DNA from 3 places in the Streptomyces sp. NPDC088733 genome. Region 1 is predicted to be linked to each of the others. Evidence: riboswitches for the same ligand, from Rfam matches in the RefSeq annotation. Region 1 holds a riboswitch; each other region holds the start of a gene.
What was found. Region 1 has a riboswitch for S-adenosylmethionine ahead of ACIP64_RS30150 (putative leader peptide). Riboswitches for the same ligand answer to the same signal wherever they lie in the genome.
Positions count from the first base shown of each region.

Region 2: linked by a shared signal. The riboswitch ahead of thrC (threonine synthase) and the one ahead of ACIP64_RS30150 (putative leader peptide) in region 1 are both predicted to bind S-adenosylmethionine.
Region 3: linked by a shared signal. The riboswitch ahead of ACIP64_RS11035 (aminotransferase class V-fold PLP-dependent enzyme) and the one ahead of ACIP64_RS30150 (putative leader peptide) in region 1 are both predicted to bind S-adenosylmethionine.

Region 1 covers NZ_JBIVLH010000020.1:100,751-107,491, forward strand. The annotation lists gene ACIP64_RS30145 (ABC transporter substrate-binding protein) at 1-1,492, opposite strand, end outside; gene ACIP64_RS30150 (putative leader peptide) at 1,779-1,895, opposite strand; SAM riboswitch class IV at 1,930-2,043, opposite strand; gene ACIP64_RS30155 (NtaA/DmoA family FMN-dependent monooxygenase) at 2,054-3,502, opposite strand; gene ACIP64_RS30160 (LLM class flavin-dependent oxidoreductase) at 3,499-4,599, opposite strand; gene ACIP64_RS30165 (ABC transporter family substrate-binding protein) at 4,681-6,372, opposite strand; gene ACIP64_RS30170 (dipeptide ABC transporter ATP-binding protein) at 6,450-6,741, opposite strand, start outside.
Region 2 covers NZ_JBIVLH010000019.1:73,562-80,302, reverse strand. The annotation lists gene groL (chaperonin GroEL) at 1-341, opposite strand, end outside; gene ACIP64_RS29270 (cold-shock protein) at 706-912, opposite strand; gene ACIP64_RS29265 (ubiquitin-like small modifier protein 1) at 1,339-1,617, opposite strand; gene thrC (threonine synthase) at 1,668-2,960, opposite strand; SAM riboswitch class I at 2,979-3,106, opposite strand; gene ACIP64_RS29255 (glucosyl-3-phosphoglycerate synthase) at 3,278-4,255, shown strand; gene ACIP64_RS29250 (trehalose-6-phosphate synthase) at 4,457-5,917, shown strand; gene ACIP64_RS29245 (RNA polymerase sigma factor) at 6,006-6,614, shown strand; gene ACIP64_RS29240 (CU044_5270 family protein) at 6,611-6,741, shown strand, end outside.
Region 3 covers NZ_JBIVLH010000005.1:62,319-69,059, reverse strand. The annotation lists gene ACIP64_RS11055 (NYN domain-containing protein) at 216-1,619, opposite strand; gene ACIP64_RS11050 (hypothetical protein) at 1,709-1,957, opposite strand; gene ACIP64_RS11045 (rhomboid family intramembrane serine protease) at 2,073-2,852, shown strand; gene ACIP64_RS11040 (Lrp/AsnC ligand binding domain-containing protein) at 2,849-3,130, shown strand; gene ACIP64_RS11035 (aminotransferase class V-fold PLP-dependent enzyme) at 3,138-4,478, opposite strand; SAM riboswitch class IV at 4,635-4,751, opposite strand; gene trpD (anthranilate phosphoribosyltransferase) at 4,900-5,964, opposite strand; gene ACIP64_RS11025 (cytochrome bc complex cytochrome b subunit) at 6,102-6,741, opposite strand, start outside.

The sequences.
Region 1 (6,741 bases):
CGCCCAGCTGGGTCTGCAGTTCGACCACCGGGACGGTGTAGGCATTTCGTACGATCAACGTCTGTGCCCGCGTGACCAGTTGTGCCCGCTGGTTCGCGTCGGTGGTGGCCGCCTGCTGGTCCAGGACCGCGTCCAGTGGGCTCGACGGCACGCGGTAGGTGTTGGCGAGTTCGGTGGAGTACGAGGTCCGCAGGATGTCCGGGTCGGCGCGGGTCAGGTTTCCCCACAGTGCGTCGAAGTCGCCGGACTGCTGCACCTGGGCGATCTGGGAGATCTGCAACTCCTTGAGCACCAGCTCGATGCCGGTGGCCTTGAGCTGCTGCTGGATCAGTTCCAGTGCCGGCTGGTTCGTGGCCGCGTTTGCGAACCACTTGACGGTCAGGCTCAGCCGTGTGCCGTTCTTCGTGCGGATGCCGTCCTGGCCCGGCTTCCAACCGGCCGCGTCCAGCAGTGCCCCCGCCTTGGCGCCGTCGTGGGCCAGTTCCGCACCCAGGTCGGTGTAGTCCGGCGTGGTGTGCGACAGGACGCTGGTGGCCGGCCGGGTGCCGGTCGGGAACACCGTGGCGGCGACCTGTTGTCGGTCGACGGCGTACCCGACCGCCTGGCGCACCCTGGCGTCCTTCAGGATCGGCCGGGAGTTGTTGAACCCCAGTCCGAACACGACGCCGGGGTTCGCCCGCTGCTGGAGGTTCACCCGGCCTCCCTTGAGCGTCGCCTCGTCGGCCCGGCCGACGCTGCCGATCGCGTCCACCTGGCCGGACCGGAGGCTGCCGGCCCGTACTCCCGCCTCGGGAACCACCTTGAACACCAGCTGGTCCAGGTACGCCTCGCCCTTCTTGGTCCACAGTGAGGAGCCCCACTGGTACCCGGCCCGCTTGGCCAGGGTGATCGACTGGTTCTGCACGTACTGCTTCAGCACGAAGGGTCCGGATCCGACCACCCCCTGGCTGCACCTGTCCTGCGGCGACTTCTTCACGCTCGCCGACGACTCGATCCCCAGCGAGTGCGTTGCCGTCGCCTGGAGGAACTGGGCGTTGGGCGCCTTGAACGTCACTCGCACGGTGGACGGATCGACGGCGGCCGTGCTCTCCACGCCGCTGAGGTACCCCTGGGCGAGGATGGCCAGTGCGCCGAGCTTCGGCACGGCGTCGAAGTTGTCCTTGACCACCTGAGCGGTCAGCGGTGAACCGTCGCTGAAGGTCACGCCTGGTCTCAAGTGGAAGGTGAACGTGGTGGCGTCCGGGCTGACGTCCCAGCTCTTGGCCAGCCACGGCACGATCTTGCCGGACTTCGGGTCCTGGTCGGTCAGGGAGTCGACGACCTGGCGCAGGGAGTAGATGGTGTCGTTGCTGCCGACCTGCTGCGGATCCACGCAGCCGGCGTCGGAACCGACGGCGAAGGTCAGGGTGCCTCCGGAACTGGGCCGCCCGGTACCGGCGCCGGACCCGCCGGTGCCCGAGCCGCAGGCGGTCAGCAGGACGCCGGTGGTCATGAGGACGGCCAGGGCGGCGGCGGCCCGGCCGGTGGATGCATCGTGATGAGCTGTCACCGAGGGTTCTCCTACTCGTGTCACCGCGCACCGGCGCAGGGAGCGAGAGCGCACGGATATGACGCCCCGTCAGGCGTGCTGCCGCGACGGGGTGACGCTGTTCAGAGGATGGGGAGAGGGAGGGAGAGAGCGGGTCCGGCGGTGGGCGCGAACCGGTACACCCCGCAGGGGGCGTGGATGTGCGGGGAGGCGGCCGGCGCGCGTAGTCAGCCGGCGGGGCGGATCCCGGTCAGCTGTGACAGAGACAGCTGGCGGAGCGCTGCAGATCGATATGGCGTCGCCGCGAGAAGCCGGAGAACAGCGTCGCGGCCGCGAGGGAGGCGCTCAGGTAGCCGTGGTGCCGCATGCCTACTCCTCCCCCTCCGGGCTCCGTTCACGGGGCGGCGCGCTTGCGGAAGTCGCCGATGACTCCGCCGGGCTTTCACCTGGAGCACCCCGCCGCGTCGGAGGGTTGCCGGTCAGCCAGCCAGGGCTTGACGCTGACGCTCAATGCCGCTTCGCAGCCTACGGAGCGGTGTCGCCGTCCGTCAATGGCGCGAACTCTTCGGTCCGATCCGCCCGTTGGCGGCTCCCGAAGGCCGCGCGGCGGGTCAGTGGCGGTCGCAGGCCCAGATGGGAGCGGAGTGTCCTACCGGTGTACTCCGTGCGATAGACACCGCGTTCCTGCAGTGCCGGGACAAGCAGGTCGACGATGTCGTCGAGGCCGTCCGGGATCAGGTAAGGCGTGACGTTGAAGCCGTCGACCGCTCCGTGCCGTACGAAGGAGGCGAACCGGTCGGCGAGTCGGGACGGGGTGCCGACATGGCCACGCTGGGGCCCGAGCGCGATGACGGCCTCGCGCAGCGACCACCCGTGCGCCTCCGCCTTGGCACGCCACTCGGCGACCACCACGCGCGGGTCGGCGACGCGCCGGGCGCCGAAGGAGCCGTCGTTCTCGGCCACCACGGGATCCTCCTTGGGAAGAGGCCCGTCGGCGTCCCGGTCCGACAGGTCGATGCCCCACAACAGCCCCGCGATGCCGAGCGCCGTCGCGGGAGTCACCTGCTGCCGGCGGATCCAGCGCTTCTTCTCGTGCGCCTCCTCCTCGGTGGCGCCGATGATGATCTCCGTGCCGGGCAGGATCCGCAGATCGTCCTCGGGTCGTCCGGCCGCCCGCAGCCGGCGCCGGATGTCCTCGGCGAAGGCCAGTGCGTCGTCGAAGTCGCTGCCGTGCGCGGAGAAGATGACGTCGGCGTTGCGGGCGGCGAAGTCGCGGCCCTCGCCGGAGTCCCCGGCCTGGAAGACGACCGGATGCCCCTGGGGACTGCGGGGCAAGGTCGGGACGAGGTCGACATCGAACTGGGCGCCTTTGTGGCGTACGCGGGTGACGGCGCCCGGTACCGACCAGGACGGTGCCTCCGCGGAGGTGGCGACGGCCCCGTCCTCCCAGCCGTCCCACAGGGAGCGGGCGACGGTGAGGAACTCCTCCGCCCGCCGGTAGCGGTCGGCATGGTCGAGGTAGCCGCCGCGGCGGAAGTTCTCGCCGGTCCACGCGTTGTCCGTGGTCACCACGTTCCACCCTGCGCGGCCTTCGGAGAGCAGGTCGAGCCCGGACAGGCGGCGGGCGAGGTCGGCGGGCTCGTTGAAGGTGGAGTTGGAGGTGCTGACCAGGCCGATCCGGCGGGTCACGGCGGCCAGTGCGGCGAGCTGGGTGATCGCGTCCGGCCGCCCGGCCACGTCGAGATCGTGGATGCGGCCGTCGACCTCTCGCAACCGCAGGCCCTCGCCGAGGAAGAACGCGTCGAACAGGCCCCGCTCGGCGGTCTGGGCGACCCGGCGGAACGATGCGGGGTCGATCTGCGAACCGCTCTCCGGCGCGGACCAGACGGTCCAGTGGTTGACGCCCTGGAAGAACACCCCCAAGTGGAGCTGCGCGTCGGGGCGAGGGACGTCGAGGGGATCGGTGCGGGTCATCGGGCCTCCTCCTCGGGGGCGGTGGTGGCGTAACGGTTGGCGGGCCGCTCGAGACCCAGGGCCGAGCGCAGTGACCCGCCCGGAAGCGGACGGGCGGCCAGGCGTCGTTCGCTCAGGGCGGGCACCACGAGCCGGGAGAGGACGGCCAGGTCCTCGTCCAGGACGAGCGGGTGCAGCCGGACGCCGTCCACCAGGCCGCGCAGACCGGCGAGGAGGGCGACGAGGCCGTCGGCCGATCCGATGTGCCGCAGCCGCCCACGATCGGCCCACGGCGCGTGACGCTCCAGGTCGGCGACGCGTTCGGCGGCGCTCGCCCGGGGCGTGTCGAGGGCGACGTCGACCTCCGCGAGGACGCGGGGTGTGCCCGCCGCGGCGGCGGCAGCCGTCACCGCCGCCGGGTCCCGCCCGCTGACGAGCGCCACGTCGAGCAGCCCGGCGGGCACCAGGTCCGGCCGGCCCAGGACGACCGGTTGCCCCTGGGGTGGGCGCGGCACGATCGCCGGGCCCTTCACGGAGTAGGTCTCCCCGGTGAAGTCGATGTAGTGGAGGCGTTCGCGGTCGAGGTAGCGGCTGCTGGCCACCGACCGGATCACGGCGTCGTCCTCCCAGGAGTCCCACAGGGCACGCACCACCCCCACCCCGTCCCGGGTCTCGCGGGCCCGCCCGCCCGCGTCGGCGATCAGAGGGCGCCCCCAGGCGCGCGCCGCCTCGGGCAGGTCCTCCTCGGTCACCACCCATCCCGCGCGTCCGGCGGAAACGTGGTCCAGCGACGCCAACTGACCGGAGACGTGGAACGGTTCCGCGTACGTGACGGGTAGCACCGGCGCGATCCCGATCGTGCTCGTGGACGCGGCGACGAAGGCCGCCCGCTCCACCGCGCCGATCCGGCCCACCGGGTCCGGCGGGGCGCCGGGCGGCAGCACACCGTCGTCCAGGGTGACGAGGCTGAACCCGGCGTTCTCCGCGGCCGCTGCCACGCCGGCCACCCGGCGTGGGGTCAGCAGCCGGCCGGGGGAGTGGGCGGCGCGGCGCCAGGCCGCGGGGTGGGCGCCGTCGCCGTCGATCTCGACGGCGAGGTGCAGAACGGGACCGGACATGGGCGTTCCTTCCGAGAGCACGGCATGCCGGCCGGGAGCGCGACTCGCGTCCCGGCCGGCCCGGGTGGGCCCGTGGGACGGCTACTTCTGCCAGCCCACGGTCTCCGGCAGCGGAGTGCCGAAGATGGTGGCGCCGACGTTGGCGAGGCCCTTCTTCACGGCGTAGATGGACGGCCCGCTGAACAGGGGCAGGAAGGCGTACTGCGCGAGTTCCTTGCGCTCGATGGCGTTGGCCTGGGCGGTCTGCCGGTCCGGGTCGGAGATCGAGGCCGCGGCGTGGATCTCCTTGTCCAGGTCGGGGGTTCCGGCGCCGGTCAGGTTGGAGTCGCTGTCGGTGCCGTAGAACTGGTAGAGGTAGCGGGCGCCGAAGGGGTCCGTGGACCGGTTGCCGGACAGGAAGAGGTCGAAGTCCCGGTCGCCGAGGATCTTCGCGAAGTCCGCTTCGTCGGCCTTCTTGATCTCGAGCTGGATGCCGACCGGCTTGAGCATCGCGGCGAACGCGTTGGCCGTGGCCTTGTCCAGAGGGTCGTCGCCGAGGAGGGTGTAGCCCACGCTGAGCTTGGTGCCGTTCTTCTCGCGTATACCGTCACCACCCGGCTTCCAGCCGGCGGCGTCCAGGGCCTTCTTCGCGTCGTCGGGGGCGTAGTCGATCAGCGGGGAGATGTTGTCGCTGTAGCCCTTCTGGAAACTGAAGAGCAGGGCCGAGCCGGGCAGCGGTTCGGAGTAGTCCAGGCCCTGGAACTGGATCTTGGCGATTTGTGCCCGGTCCACGCTCTTCAGCAGGGCCTCGCGGACGTGGACGTCGCCCAGGACCGTCGACTTGGTGTTGACGTAGAGCGAGTACTCGAAGGGGCTGCCGCCACGGCGGATCTCGGTTCCCTTGACGCCGCTGATCTGCTTCAGGCCCTCGGCACTGCCGGTGGCGGCGTAGTCGACCTGCCCGTTCTTGAAGGCGTTGAGTGCGGCGTCCGAGTCCAGGTTGACGTAGATCCGCTTGTCGAGCTTGCCCTTCTTGCCCCACCACTTGGGGTTGCGGACGAAGGTGAGGTTGCCGCTCTTGGTGTCGAGCGTGCCCACGGTGTAGGGGCCGGCGCCCCATTCGGGGTGGGCCTTCTTGACATAGGCGTCGTTGAAGGCGCCGACCGTGGCGGCCTTGGGGTGCAGGAAGGTCGTGAACAGGCTGGACCACCAGGGGTCGACACCCTTGAACTCGATGATCGCCTGCTTGTCGTCGGTGCCGCGGGTGACCGAGATGATGTTGCGGTAGCCCTCGGTGTTGCTCGCGTTGTAGTCCTTGTTCGTGCCGTTGTTGGCCTGCCAGGTCGCCTTGACGGCGCTCCAGTCGATGGGGGTGCCGTCGTTGTAGGTGGCCTTGGGGTTGATGGTGAGGACGACCCGCTGGTTGCCGCCGGTGGTGGTGACCTTGACGTCGCTGAGGTAGTCCGGGTTGTACTGCACTTCGCCGGTGGGGGAGTACGTGATGACGTCGGGGTTGTACCAGAACCAGATGCGGGAGGCGGTGAGGGTCGCGTTGGCGTTGAAGGGATTTCCCTGGTCGTCGAAAGTACCGGGGGTGGTGTAGGTCCCGCCGTCCTTGATGTTCTCGTACGGCTGCGGGTTGTAGTCGACCTTCGCCGAGGCCACCGCGGGCGTCGCCGCCTTGTCGGTGGGCCTGCCGGCCACAGGGGCACCGGACCCGGAGGAACTGCAGGCGGTGGCGGCCAGCGCGAGGGCCGCCACGAGCGCGGCTGTGGGGGTGATGTGCGATCGCATGGGGGAGTGGTTCCGTTCCTGTGTGGAGGCGTGCGGCACCGCGGGGCGCGATGCCGGCGGGGTGGGGGGGCCTTGATTCAGCGGGCGTGGCAGGCGTGCCGGTGGCCGGAGCCGGCTGCCGCCGCGCCCAGGGCGGGCCGCTCGGCGCGACAGCGTTCCCGCAGCGCCTCGTCGAGCGTCCGGTACAGGGGACAGCGGCCGACGAAGACGCAACCTGGCGGCAGATCCGATGCGTTCGGCTGCTCGCCCTCCAGCACGATGTGCTCCCGTGATCGCTCGACCCGTGGGTCGGGGACCGGGATCGCGGAGAGCAGGGCCTCGGTGTAAGGGTGCCTGGGGTCGGCGAAGAGATCCTCGGTGGCGGCTGTC
Region 2 (6,741 bases), on a different contig from region 1:
GCCATCGGGTTCGCACCCGCGGCCACGTTGCGCAGGCCCTCGCGGACCAGCGCCTGGGCGAGGACGGTCGCGGTCGTCGTGCCGTCACCGGCGACGTCGTCCGTCTTCTTCGCGACCTCCTTGACCAGCTCCGCGCCGATCTTCTCGTACGGGTCCTCGAGCTCGATCTCCTTGGCGATGGACACACCATCGTTGGTGATCGTGGGGGCGCCCCACTTCTTCTCGAGGACGACGTTGCGGCCCTTGGGGCCGAGGGTGACCTTGACGGCGTCGGCGAGCTGGTTCATCCCGCGCTCGAGACCGCGCCGTGCCTCCTCGTCGAACGCGATGATCTTGGCCATGTGAAGTGGTCCTCCCGGACTTGGGGTCCCCCCGCGACGCGCGGCCGCGGGGAAGGATTACTCCAGGACCGCGCCGGCGCCCGCGACGGACGGCCTGCCCTTCCGCCGGTTCCTTTCCGGCGGTCGAGCGGGCCTCACCCACTCGGTCCTTTGTCACTCTCAACGTCAGAGTGCTAACGCCAATGATTAGCACTCGCCCTAGGAGAGTGCAAGCCGCTCGGCCGGTCTCCCGCCAGGTGCCGGGGCGGGCGGGGGCGGGCGGGGGGCGCCGGACAGACGAAGGCCCGCCCCCGTTCAGAGGGCGGGCCTTGACATGTACGTTTGAGCGCGTCGGTGCGAGGCGCTCCGTGGCCGGTGCGCGGCGTCAGCCGGCGGCGAGACGGACCATGTCCGCCTGCGGCCCCTTCTGGCCCTGCGAGATCTCGAACTCGACCCGCTGACCTTCCTCGAGGGTGCGGTAGCCGTCCATCTGTATCGCGCTGTAGTGCACGAAGACGTCCGCACCACCGTCGACCGCGATGAAGCCGTAGCCCTTCTCCGCGTTGAACCACTTGACGGTGCCCTGAGCCATTCCTAACTCCCCTATTGCTGGCCTTTCGCAGGCCCGCACCTCGCGGACCCGGGTCAGACCTCACCCCCTACAGCCAAGGGGGCGTGCGCCGGAACGCGTCGACCGCGGCTGAATGTATCTGCACGAACGCTGTCTGCAACAGGTCAATCCGACGAGAAATCCGGGCAGGAGGAAAGGGAAGAACGGCTCGATCGGCCAATGATCCGGGGCAAGTCGGGCGGGACATATGACGCCAACACGACAATCATCGCAGGAATTTGGCGATAAATCGTCGACAGGGACGCCCCGGAAAGAGGGTTTGCGCAGGGCGTTGCAGAGGGTTGCGAGCCTCTGGAACAACTGTACAGCCCTTCAACTACCCCTCACGCACACAGGGGTGCCGGGAGCAACTCCCGGCACCCCTGCCCGTTCCACGGCGCTTCCGGCTCAACAGCCCCCGGCGACCGCGGGGATGATCGACACGGACGCGCCCTCGGCCACCGCGGTCTGCAGGCCCTCGGAGAAACGGACGTCGTCGTCGTTCACGTAGACGTTCACGAAGCGGCGGAGCTTGCCCGTGTCGTCCAGGACACGGGCCGCGATGCCGGGGTGGTTCTTCTCCAGCGACTCGATGACCTCGGCCAGCGTGCCGCCCTCGGCGGGGACCTCGGCCCGGCCGCCGGTGTAGGGGCGGAGGATGGTGGGGATGCGGACGTTCGCGCTCATGATGCGGGGTTCACCTTCGTTTCGGGACGGACGGCGATCGGCGGCCGGGGTCAGCCGGCCAGGCCGGCGGCGCGGAACGCGTCGAGGCTCGGGCGGATGGTGGCGGTGGGACGGGAGGTCGCGGCGACGGCGTCCAGGGTCTTGAGCCCGTCACCGGTGTTGAGCACGACCGTCTCGGCAGCCGGGTCCAACTGCCCGCTCTCGATCAGCTTCTTGAGGACGCCGACGGTCACGCCGCCCGCCGTCTCCGCGAAGATGCCCTCCGTACGGGCGAGCAGCTTGATGGCGTCCACGATCTGCTCGTCGGTGACGTCCTCGACCGCGCCGCCGGTGCGCCGGGCGATATCCAGCACGTAGGGGCCGTCCGCCGGGTTGCCGATGGCGAGCGACTTGGCGATGGTGTTCGGCTTCTGCGGGCGCACGACGTCCTGCCCGGCCTTGAAGGCGGTGGAGACCGGGGAGCACCCCTCGGCCTGGGCGCCGTAGATGCGGTACGGCTTGTCCTCGACCAGGCCGAGCTTGATCAGCTCCTGGAGCCCCTTGTCGATCTTCGTCAGCTGGGAGCCCGAGGCGATCGGGATGACGAGGTTGTCCGGCAGCCGCCAGCCGAGCTGCTCGCAGATCTCGTACGCGAGCGTCTTGGAGCCCTCGCCGTAGTAGGGGCGGAGGTTGACGTTGACGAAGCCCCAGCCCTCGCCGATCGGGTCGCCGATCAGCTCGCTGCAGAAGCGGTTGACGTCGTCGTAGTTGCCCTCGATGCCGACCAGTTCGCCGCCGTAGACGGCGGCCATGACGACCTTGCCCTCCTCCAGGTCGTGCGGGATGAAGACGCAGGACCGGAAGCCGGCGCGGGCCGCCGCGGCGCCGACCGCGCCCGCGAGGTTGCCGGTGGAGGAGCAGGACAGCGTGGTCAGGCCGAAGGTGCGGGCGGCCTCCAGGGCGATGGCGACCACACGGTCCTTGAAGGAGTGCGTGGGGTTGCCGGAGTCGTCCTTGATGTGCAGGCCGCCGGTGACGCCCAGTTCGCGGGCGAGGTTGTCGGCCTTGACGAGCTTGGTGAAGCCGGGGTTCAGATTGGGCTTGGTGGCCACGTCGGCGGGGACGGGCAGCAGCGGCGCGTAGCGCCAGATGTTGTTCGGACCGGACTCGATGCGCTTGCGGAGCGTCTCGGGATCGCCGGCGGGAAGGTCGTAGGCCACTTCGAGCGGCCCGAAACAGACCTCGCACGCGAAGATCGGGCTCAGCGGGAAGCGTTCGCCGCACTCGCGGCAGGACAGTGCGGAAGCGGGTCCGAAGGGGGAATCCGTGGACGCGACGTCGGTGACAGCAGTCTGCGCAGCCATGTCAGGCGAGGCCCTTTCTCCTCATCTTCCTCGCGGCGCATTTCGCCGCGAGACGGAATTGGCACCTTCCCCACCTGGACCTCGCGGTCGGCGGGAGGGTTGCCGGGGCTTCAACGGGCCGTTCCCTCTGCCCCTCTGGATGAGCGGTATGGCACCGGGCGCGGGGCCCGGGCATTTGTCGTACGAGGCGCGATCACCGCGGACATACGATGGTCATGCCTCGTGTTCTCGACTGTAACCGACGACCTCGAACCTGGTCACAGCCCGTCCGTCCTTCGAGACAAGCCGAAGAAGAGGGGCAGAAACGGAGCAACGCAGTGCTGGACGAGGTAGCCGGCTGGCTGCGGCGGCGGTCCTGGACCGCCGAGCGCCGGCCGCTGGGCCAGCTCCTCGCCGCGAAGCGGGCCGCGGGCCCGCGCGGAACGGTGAGCGTGGTGCTGCCCGCGCTCGACGAGGAGGCCACGGTCGGGGCGATCGTCACGGAGATCCGCCGCGCGCTGATGTCCGACGCACCCGGGGCCGTGCCGCTGGTCGACGAGCTCGTCGTCCTGGACTCGGGCTCCACGGACGGGACCGCCGCGGTCGCCGCGGCGGCGGGCGCGACCGTGGTCCACCGCGACGCGATCCTGCCGCGGCTGCCGGCCGTGCCCGGCAAGGGCGAGGTGCTGTGGCGCTCACTGCTCGCCACGCGCGGCGAGATCGTCTGCTTCGTCGACGCCGACCTGCGCGAGTTCGACACCCGCTTCGTCTCCGGGATCGTCGGGCCGCTGCTCACGGAGCCGGACGTCCAGCTGGTCAAGGCGATGTACGACCGGCCCCTGGAGGCCGGCGGCACGGTGGAGCCGGCAGGCGGCGGGCGCGTCACGGAACTGGTCGCCCGGCCCCTGCTCAATCTGCACTGGCCGCAGCTCGCGGGCTTCGTGCAGCCCCTCGGCGGCGAGTACGCGGCGCGGCGGTCACTGCTGGAGCGGCTGCCGTTTCCCGTGGGGTACGGCGTCGAACTGGGGCTGCTCATCGACGCGCTCAACGCGGTCGGGCTCGACGCGCTCGCGCAGGTCGACGTCGGTGTGCGGCACCATCGGCACCAGGACGGGCAGGCGCTGGGCCGCATGGCCGCGACGATCTACCGCACGGCGCAGACGCGGCTGGCGCGGGGGCACCTGGTGCGGCCCGTCCTCACGCAGTTCGAGCGGACCGCGGAGGGGTTCGCTCCGCGGGTGCATGAAGTGACGACGGAGGAGCGGCCGCCCATGATCTCGATCCCGGAGTACGTGCGGCGCCGCGAGGTTGCGTGACGCTGCGGGGGCTTCGGTGCGGGTGCGTCGTGGCTGAGCGCGCAGTTCCCCGCGCCCCTGGGGGGTCGTGGGCTGGGCGCGCAGTTCCCCGGGCCCCTGAGGGGGGCGTGGGGTGGGCGCGCAGGTCCTTGCGGCCCTGGGGACGCTCGGGTGGCGTAGCGCACACGTTTGCGGGTGGGGATGCGTGGCTAGGCTGGCGGCATGGTCGCATCGCATGGCGCGCGGGTTCTGGTGGCGTCCAATCGCGGGCCCGTCTCGTACAGCCTCCGGGAGGACGGGACGCTGGAGTCGCGCCGCGGAGGCGGCGGTCTCGTGTCGGGGCTGAGCGCGATCGGGCCGGACACGGACGCCGTGTGGGTGTGCGCCGCGCTCGGTGACGGCGATCGCGCGGCCGTGCTGCGGACCGCGGACAGGAGCGGGCGGCTGGCCGCGGAGGACACCGGCGACCAGCGGGTGCGCATGCTGGACATCCCGGCGGAGACGTTCGCGTCCGCGTACAACGGGATCGCGAACTCCGTGCTGTGGTTCGTCCACCACCTGCTGTTCCAGACGCCTCTGGAGCCCGTCTTCGACGAGGACTTCCGCGAGCAGTGGGCGGCGTACGTGGCGTACAACAGCGCGTTCGCCGACGCGCTGGCGGAGGAGGCCGGGGAGGGCGCGGCCGTCCTGGTGCAGGACTACCACCTGACGCTGGTGCCGCAGATGCTCCGCTCGCGCCGCCCCGACCTGCGGATCGGCCATTTCTCGCACACGCCGTGGGCGCCGCCGGACTACTTCCGGCTGCTGCCGGACGACGTGGCGGCCGAGGTGCTGAGCGGCGTTCTGGGCGCGGACCGGGCGGCGTTCCTGACCCGGCGCTGGGCGGAGGCGTTCGCCGCGTGCTGCGCCGATGTGCTCGGCGCGTCCGTGAGCCGGGACGGGGACGCACTGTCGGTGACCCATCAGGGCCGCACCACCCGGATCGGGGTGCACGGGCTGGGGGCGGACGCGGAGTTCCTGCGGGAGCGGGCGCACCGGCCGGACGTGGAGGAGCGCCTGGCGGTGCTCCGGGAGGCCGTGGGCGGCCCGGACCGCAAGGTCGTCGTGCGGGTGGACCGCACCGAGCTGTCGAAGAACATCGTGCGCGGCCTGCTGGCGTTCGCGCAGTTGCTGCGCGACCGTCCCGAGTGGCAGGGCCGCGTGGTGCACATCGCGTTCGCCTATCCCTCGCGGCACGACCTGGCGATCTACCGCGAGTACACCGACGAGGTCTCCGATCTGGCGGAGGAGATCAACGAGGAGTTCGGCACCCCGGGTTGGGAGCCGGTGATCCTGCACGTCAAGGACGACTTCGCGCGCTCGCTGGCGGCGTACCGGCTGGCCGACGTGGCGCTGGTCAACCCGATCCGCGACGGCATGAACTTGGTGGCCAAGGAGATCCCGGTCGTCTCGGACGACGGTGTCGCCCTGGTGCTGTCGCGTGAGGCGGGCGCCTACGAGGAGCTGGGCGACGACGCCTTCGTGGTGAACCCGTACGACATCCTGGCCACGGCCCGCGCGCTGCACCAGGCGCTCTCGCTCTCGCACGGGGAACGCGCCGAGGCCACCAAGCGCCTGGTGGCGGCGGCCACCGCGCTGCCGCCTCAGCGGTGGTTCCTGGACCAGCTGCACGCCCTCGACTGACCTGCGTTGAGACACTGGGGCCGACCGCACGTTCTCCTGGGTGACACACGTCACCGCGACGCGGGGCGGCGGCCGGACAGGAATTGACGTGGAGCTTTCACTGCGAGCCCGGGTGCGGGCCGGGGACCCGGCCGCGTTCGCCCAGCTCTTCGACGACCACGCGGGCGTGGTGCACCGGCACGCCGTGCGGGTGCTGGGCAACTGGGCGACGGCCGAGGACATCGTGTCGCTGACGTTCCTGGAGGCGTGGCGGACGCGCGAGCGGGTGCGTGTGGACGGCGACAGCCTCCAGCCGTGGCTGCTGGGCATCGCGACGAACGTGATGCGCAACACGGCGCGTGCCGCGCGGCGCCACCAGGGCGCGCTGGCGCGGCTGCCGCTGCGGGACGCGGTGCCGGACTTCGCGGACGAGCTCGCGGACCGGCTCGCGGACGCCGAACAGCTCGGTGCCGCCCGCCGGGCGCTGGAGCAGTTGCGGCGGCCGGAACGCGAGGTGTTCGCGCTGTGCGTGTGGGCGGGACTGGACTCCGTCGCGGCGGCCGAGGCGCTGGGCATCAAGGTCGGCACGGTCCGCTCGCGGCTGTTCCGGGCCCGGGAGCGGCTGCGGAAGCTGACGGAGGACGAACTGGCACGGGGCCGGGCCGCCGCCGGGCGGCGTCCGGCACCGGAGGAGCAGGTCGGGAGGGAGACCCGGTGAACGAGCACGCCGAACTGGTGGAACTGCTGCCCCCGCCGGGCGACCCGGTCCTCCCGCCGGCCCGCGAGCGGATACTCAAGGAGCACCTGCTGCGCGAGATCGCCCGGGACGGGAAACCGGTACCGCG
Region 3 (6,741 bases), on a different contig from region 1:
CGGATCGGCGGGACCTCCGCTGCCACCCTGATTGGGTGATCGACTGCGCAGAGGTTCGAGGCCTGACCCTAGTGACCATCTTGTGATCGGATCAAATCTCTGAAGGAAAAAAGTCATTCACTCGCGTTTTCTTTACACACATCACACGCGTAGTGATGGCGAGTTGACGCAGAGCTCCGAAAAACCGCCCCACACGCCCCACGATGTGCTCCAGGTCACACCCGGGCAAGTCGCTTGAGCAACAAGACGGATGCGACCGGGCGGGCGCCGGCACGAGCCACCCCGTCCGCGACCTCACGGTCGGACGAAACCACCACAATCGGGCGACCGGGAGGTTCCGCCCGAACCAGACGCCGGATCAACTCGTCCGCCGTCTCACCGGCCTTGCTGAACAGCACCCGCACCCCGCGCGGCGGGGCGAGCAGCACCGGGGCGTCCAGGTCGGCGCCGTCGAAGACGCAGGTGACCTCCGCGCCGCTCTGCGCGGCCAGCACCGCCAGGCCGCCCAGCAGCCGCAGCCGCTGCTTCTCCAACGGCAGGGCGGGATAACCGGTCTTCGTCACGTTGTAGCCGTCGATGACCAGATGGGCCTGCGGCAGCGCGAGCAACTGGTCCAGCAGCGCGGGGTCGTCCTCCGACAGGGCGCGGCGCGCGATGTCCTTCGGGCTGATCGCCCCCGGCGCCACCGCGTCCACCGTGTCGGCCGGGCGCACGCCCAGGGTGTCGCGCGGCGGCAGCGCCAACTCGCGGCGCAGTCCGGACGCGGCGTCCAGCACGGTGTCGAGCAGCAGCCGCAGCCGCATCTCCTCCACGGTGCGGCCCTCGCGCGCCGCCCGGCGGCCGGCCTCGACCGCCGACTCCGCCTCGGCCAGCCGGGCCCGCAGCCGGCGCGCCTCGCCGTCCGCGGCCGCCTTGTCCGCCGCCGCGGCCGAACGCGTCTCGTCCAGCTCGGCCTCGACCTTGCGCAGCGCCGCCTCGGCACGCTTCACATCGCTGCCGGCGCTGCGCAGTTTGCGTTGCAGCGACTCCGTTTCCTTGCGGGCCGCGTCGAGGTCGGAGCGGGCCCGGACGGCCTCGGTGCGGGCGTGCGCCCGCACCTCGTCGAGTTCGCTCTTCAGCTGCCGCAGTTCGCGCAGCACTTCCTCGCCGGCCCGCTCCGCGCTGGCGCGCTGCGCCTCCTCGCCCGCGGCGGCGACCAGCTTCGCCCAGCCCGCGGGCCGCAGCAGATAGGCGGCCGCGGCCACGTCGAGCGGATCCACGGCCGGCGGCGGCGTGCCGGCGTCCAGCGACTCGCACAGATCGGGCTCCGCCTCGCGCAGCCGTCCGGCGACCCGCTGCCGGAACGCGGGATCGCTCTCCAGGGCGCTGGCCATGGCGGTGGCCGCGAACTTGGCGCGGCGACTCGGGGTGAACCGGGCATACGGGCGCAGCACCGCAGGCAGCTCGCCCAGGGTCAGCCCGCCGAAGGCGTCGGCCGCCAGCGAGACCACGCGGTGGCGCACGCCCTCGGGCAGCGGGCGGTCGAGGGTCTCGGGCGCGGCCGAGCCGTCCGGGGCAGCCGGAGCCGCGGGCCCGGCCGCCTCGTCGCCGTGGCCCGGGTTACCACCGGTCCGGTCCACCAGTCACTCCTGTCCAGTTCTTCGGCGCCTCCCCGGCCACCCTCGACCCCTCAGGTCGCGCCGCGCCCCTCCATTGTCCCCGGCGGCGGTCAGGCCTGCGCAGCCGCCGCGTCGGGACGGTCCACCAGCTCCACCCGGTCCACGGCGTTGCACCAGCGGCAGCGCACCGACTCGACGGTCTCGCTCAGCACCTCGCGCTCCTCCACCGAGGGTTCCCCGGCGAGGTCGAGATGCACGTACTCGACGACCCTGCTGGAGCGCGTCACGTCGAACCGGGTCAGGTTTCCGCAGAGAGTGCAGCGCCACCGGGTCGTGGCGGTCGGCAGGGGAACCGTCATCGGATCTGCTCCTAGGTCGCGCGTTTGCGTTCCGGTCACCCTACGGCCTCGGCGGGATCCGGCGCTGCGGCGAGGCGTCCTGTGCCGGTTGAACCCGGTCCGTCATGATCGATCCATGGTCATCCCGGTGTACGACGAGAACCCTGTCCGCCGCAGACCCTTGGTGACGTACGCCCTGATCGGGCTGTGCGTGGCGGTCTTCCTCATCGGCCCGGCCTCCGGGCTCAACCCCGTCTACGGCACCGGCCACGAGCTCGCCTGCGCCCAGGCCTCGTACTTCGCCCGGTGGGGTGTCATTCCCGCGGAACTCTGGCACGGGCGCGTCGCCCCCGCGTCGGTCGTGATGCCGACCGGCTGCCCCCCGCCCGCCGACATCGGGCGGTCGCCCTTCGTCTCGGTGCTCACGGCCCTGTTCGTGCACGGGAGTTGGGTGCACCTGCTGGGCAACATGCTGTTCTTCTACGTCTTCGGCGACAACGTCGAGAACCGCATGGGCCGGCTGCGCTACCTCGTCTTCTACGTGGTGTGCGGCTACCTGGCCACCTACGGCTGGGCCCTGGCGCACACCACGTCCACCCAGGCGCTGGTCGGCGCGTCCGGCGCCATCTCCGGCGTCCTCGGCGCGTACCTGTACCTCTATCCCCGGGCGCGGGTGACCAGCCTCTTCCCCTTCCTCTTCTTCCTGCCGCTGCGCTTCCCCGCGTGGATGGTGCTCGTCTTCTGGTTCGTGCTCCAGTCGCTGGCCGGGCAGGCCCAGCAGTCCGGGCCGGGCGTGGCGTACCTGGCGCACATCACCGGCTTCCTCTTCGGCTTCCTGTGCGCATGGGGCTGCTACCGGGCAAGGCCTAAGCTGGAGCCCGCCACCAGGGCGACCGAAGGAGACCTACAGCCGTGATCACCGCGATCGTGCTCATCAAGACCAGCGTCGACCGGATCCCCGAGATCGCGCAGTCCATCGCGGCGCTGGAGAGCGTCAGCGAGGTCTACTCCGTGACCGGCACGTACGACCTGGTCGCCATGGTCCGGGTCGCCCAGCACGACCAGCTCGCGGACGTCATCCCCGGCCGGATCAGCAAGATCCCCGGCGTCGAGGCCACCGACACGCACGTGGCCTTCCGCACCTACTCGCAGCACGACCTCGAAGCCGCCTTCGCCATCGGCCTCGACTCCTAGTCCGGCCCTACGCGGGGACGCAGCGGCCGTTCTCCGTGCGGTAGCGCCACTGGGCGCCGTCGGTGACGAGCGCGGCGACCGCGGCGAGGAAGCGCTCGACGTGCTCGTCGGGGGTGCCCGCGCCGAAGGAGACACGGACGGCGTTGAGGGTGGTGTCGCCGCCGCAGTCGCCCGGTTCCGTGTGGTCGCCCAGCAGGGTGCGCACGAGGGGATGAGCGCAGAACAGCCCGTCGCGGACGCCGATGCCGTACTCGGCGGACAGCGCGGCGGCGAAGTGGGAGCTGTTCCAGCCGTCGACCACGAAGGACAGAACGCCCACCCGCGGGGCGTCCTCCCCGAACAGGGACAGCACCCGCACCTGCTCGATCCCCGCGAGCCCTTCGCGCAGGCGGGCGACCAGCGCCTGCTCGCGCTCGACGAGGCCGTCGAAGCCCGCCTCGCGCAGGGCCCGGCAGGCGGACGCGATGGCGTAGACGCCGATGACATTGGGCGAGCCGGCCTCGTGGCGGGCCTCGGTGGTGTGCCAGTCCACCTCCACGCCGCCGTCCGCGCGGCGGGCGACGCGGCGGGAGGCACCGCCGCCCGCGAGGTACGGCTCGGCCTCGCGGAGCCAGTCGGCGCGGCCGGCGAGGACCCCGGAACCGAAGGGCGCGTACAGCTTGTGCCCGGAGAAGGCGACCCAGTCCACGTCGAGCGCGGCCACGTCGACGGGGTGGTGCGGCGCGAGCTGCGCCGCGTCGAGGACGATGCGCGCGCCGTGCGCGTGGGCCGCCGCCGCCAGCTCGCGCACCGGCCAGAGCTCACCGGTCACATTCGACGCACCCGTCACACAGACCAGCGCCGGGCCGCCCGGCTCGCGCGCGGCCAGCGCGCGCTCCAGCAGGGCCACGGCCTCCGCGGGGGTCCGGGGCGCGCTCAGGTAGGTGACGTCGCCGTCCCGCCAGGGCAGCAGGGAGGCATGGTGCTCGGTCTCGAAGACGAAGACCCGGGTGCCGTCCGGCACGACGGACGCCAGCAGATTGAGCGAGTCGGTGGTCGAGCGGGTGAAGACCACCTGGTCGTCGGCCCGGCAGCCGAGGAACGCGGCCACCTCCGCGCGGCTTTGCTCGAACAGGTCCGTGGACAGCTGCGACAGGTACCCCGCGCCCCGGTGCACGCTGCCGTAGTAGGGCGCGTAGGCGGCCACGTCGTCCCAGACGCGCTGGAGCGCGGGCGCGCTCGCCGCGTAGTCGAGGGCGGCGTAGGCGACCTCGCCGCCGGTGACGAGCGGGACGAGGACGTCACGGCCCAGCACGGGCAGCGGAGTGGTGGCACGGACGGGCGCGGGCGCGGCGGGGTGCACGGACATGGCGAAGTCTCCTGTGGGCAGGGTGAGGCGACAGTGCGTCAGGGTTGACGGGAAAGCCCTCGGAACACCGGGCCGCCGCACAGCGGGCACGCCCGGGGAGGGTGAAAAGGGGCCTTCGGCCCTAGCGCATTCGCTTGCTCACGGAAGAACTCCTCATGACCGCGCTTGCCGCAGACCTCGCTGCCTGCGGCCTGGTCATCACCCGGGGCACCCCGCCACGGAAGGAGGGTTGCCGGACAGCGGGCCGGGGCCGTGTCGCTGTCACTCGTGACCTGCGCAGCATCCTGCCACACACCGGCGGCGCCGCAAGCCGCGGTCCGCATCCCGGACATCCCGCACCACCTCGGCCGCGGCCCGCGGCGGGAACGCGGAAGGGCCGGGGCACCCGGCCCCGGCCCTTCCGCGTGAACGCCCGCGCGGCTTAGGCGTTGGTGGCCGCCGCCCACCGTTCCAGCGTCTTGGCGGCCGTGCCCGAGTCGATGGACTCCGCCGCCCGTGCCATTCCGGCGGCGATCCGCTCCACCAGGGTGCCCTCCGCGGGCTCCAGCGCCACGAGCGCGGCGGCGGAGTTCAGCAGGACGGCGTCGCGCACGGGGCCGGTCTCCCCCGCCAGCAGCCGGCGCGCCACATCGGCGTTGTAGGCCGCGTCGGCGCCGCGCAACGCCTCGATCGGGACCAGCTCGATGCCGACGTCGCGCGGGTCGAACGGGATCTGCTCCACCGCCCCGTCGCGCACCATCCACACCTGGGAGGTGGACGTGACCGTCAGCTCGTCCAGTCCGTCGTCGCCGCGGAAGACCAGCGCGGAGGAGCCGCGCCGGGCCAGCACTCCCGCGATCAGACCGGCCATCCGGGTGTCGAAGCAGCCGACCGCCGAGGCACCGACCCGGGCCGGATTGGTCAGCGGGCCGAGGATGTTGAAGGAGGTCGGGACCCCCAGGTCGCGCCGCGCCGAGGCGACGTAGCGCATCGCGGGGTGGAACTTGGCCGCGAAGCAGAAGGTGATGCCGGTCTCCTCGGCCACCTGGGCGACGCGCAGGGGCGACAGGTCCAGGTTGATGCCCAGCTTCTCCAGGACGTCGGAGGCCCCGCTGGCGCTGCTGGCCGCGCGGTTGCCGTGCTTGACGACCTTGGTCCCGGTCCCGGCGATGACGATGGCGGACATCGTCGAGATGTTGACGGTCCTGGCCCGGTCGCCGCCGGTGCCCACGATGTCCACGGCGGGCCCGGGGATGTCGAGCGGCTGCGCGTGCGCGTACATCGCCTCGACGAGCCCGCTGACCTCGTCCACGGTCTCGCCCTTGGCCCGCAGGGCCACCATGAAGCCGGCGATCTGGGCGTCGGTGGCCCCGCCGCTCATGATGCGGTCCATCGCCCAGGCCGTCTCCGCGGCGCTCAGGTCCTGTCCCGCCAGCAGGGCTCCCAGGATTCCGGGCCAGGAGCGACCCGCCGCGGTGTCGCCTCCAGCGGGGTTCACAACGCTCATGGTCCACACTCCGGGTGGTCTGACGTGCAATGGATACCTTCGGCCCCAGCCTATCGGCGCGGGGGAACGGGAAAGGGCCCCGTCCGTCGGATGGACTCCGACGGGCAGGGCCCCGCCCGGTGGCACAGCTTCGGGGATCAGTGGTGGCCGTGGCCGCTCGTGATCTCCTCGTACTCCTCGGCCGACGGCTTGGGGATCTGCGTCCCCTCGCCGTAGTAGCCGCGCGACAGCATCGCGCGCACTCGCGTGATGGGGCCGACCTTCCTCTCCACGCCGTTCTCGTCCGTCTCCGGGCCGCCGGCCAGCGGCACCGGCTGCTCGTGCGAGGTGAGCGTGAACAGCTTGGCCTGGTCGAGCGGTTCGTGGATCTCGATGAACTCGCCGTGCGGCAGCCGCTTGATGATGCCGGTCTCGCGGCCGTGCAGCACCTTGTCGCGGTCGCGCCGCTGCAGGCCCAGGCAGATCCGCTTCGTGATGAAGAAGACCAGCACCGGCAGCACGAAGAAGGAGATCCGGACCACCCAGGTGATCGCGTTGATCGACAGGTGGAAGCGGGTGGCGAAGAGGTCGTTGCCGCCACCGACCAGCAGGATCAGGTAGAGGCTGATCCAGGCGGCGCCGATGCCGGTGCGGACCGGGCGGTTGCGCGGGCGGTCGAGCAGGTGGTGCTCGCGCTTGTCACCGGTGACCCAGGACTCCAGGAACGGGTAGACGCCCATGAAGCCCAGGACCATCGGGAAGATCACCAGCGGGATGAAGACACCCAGGACGAGGGTG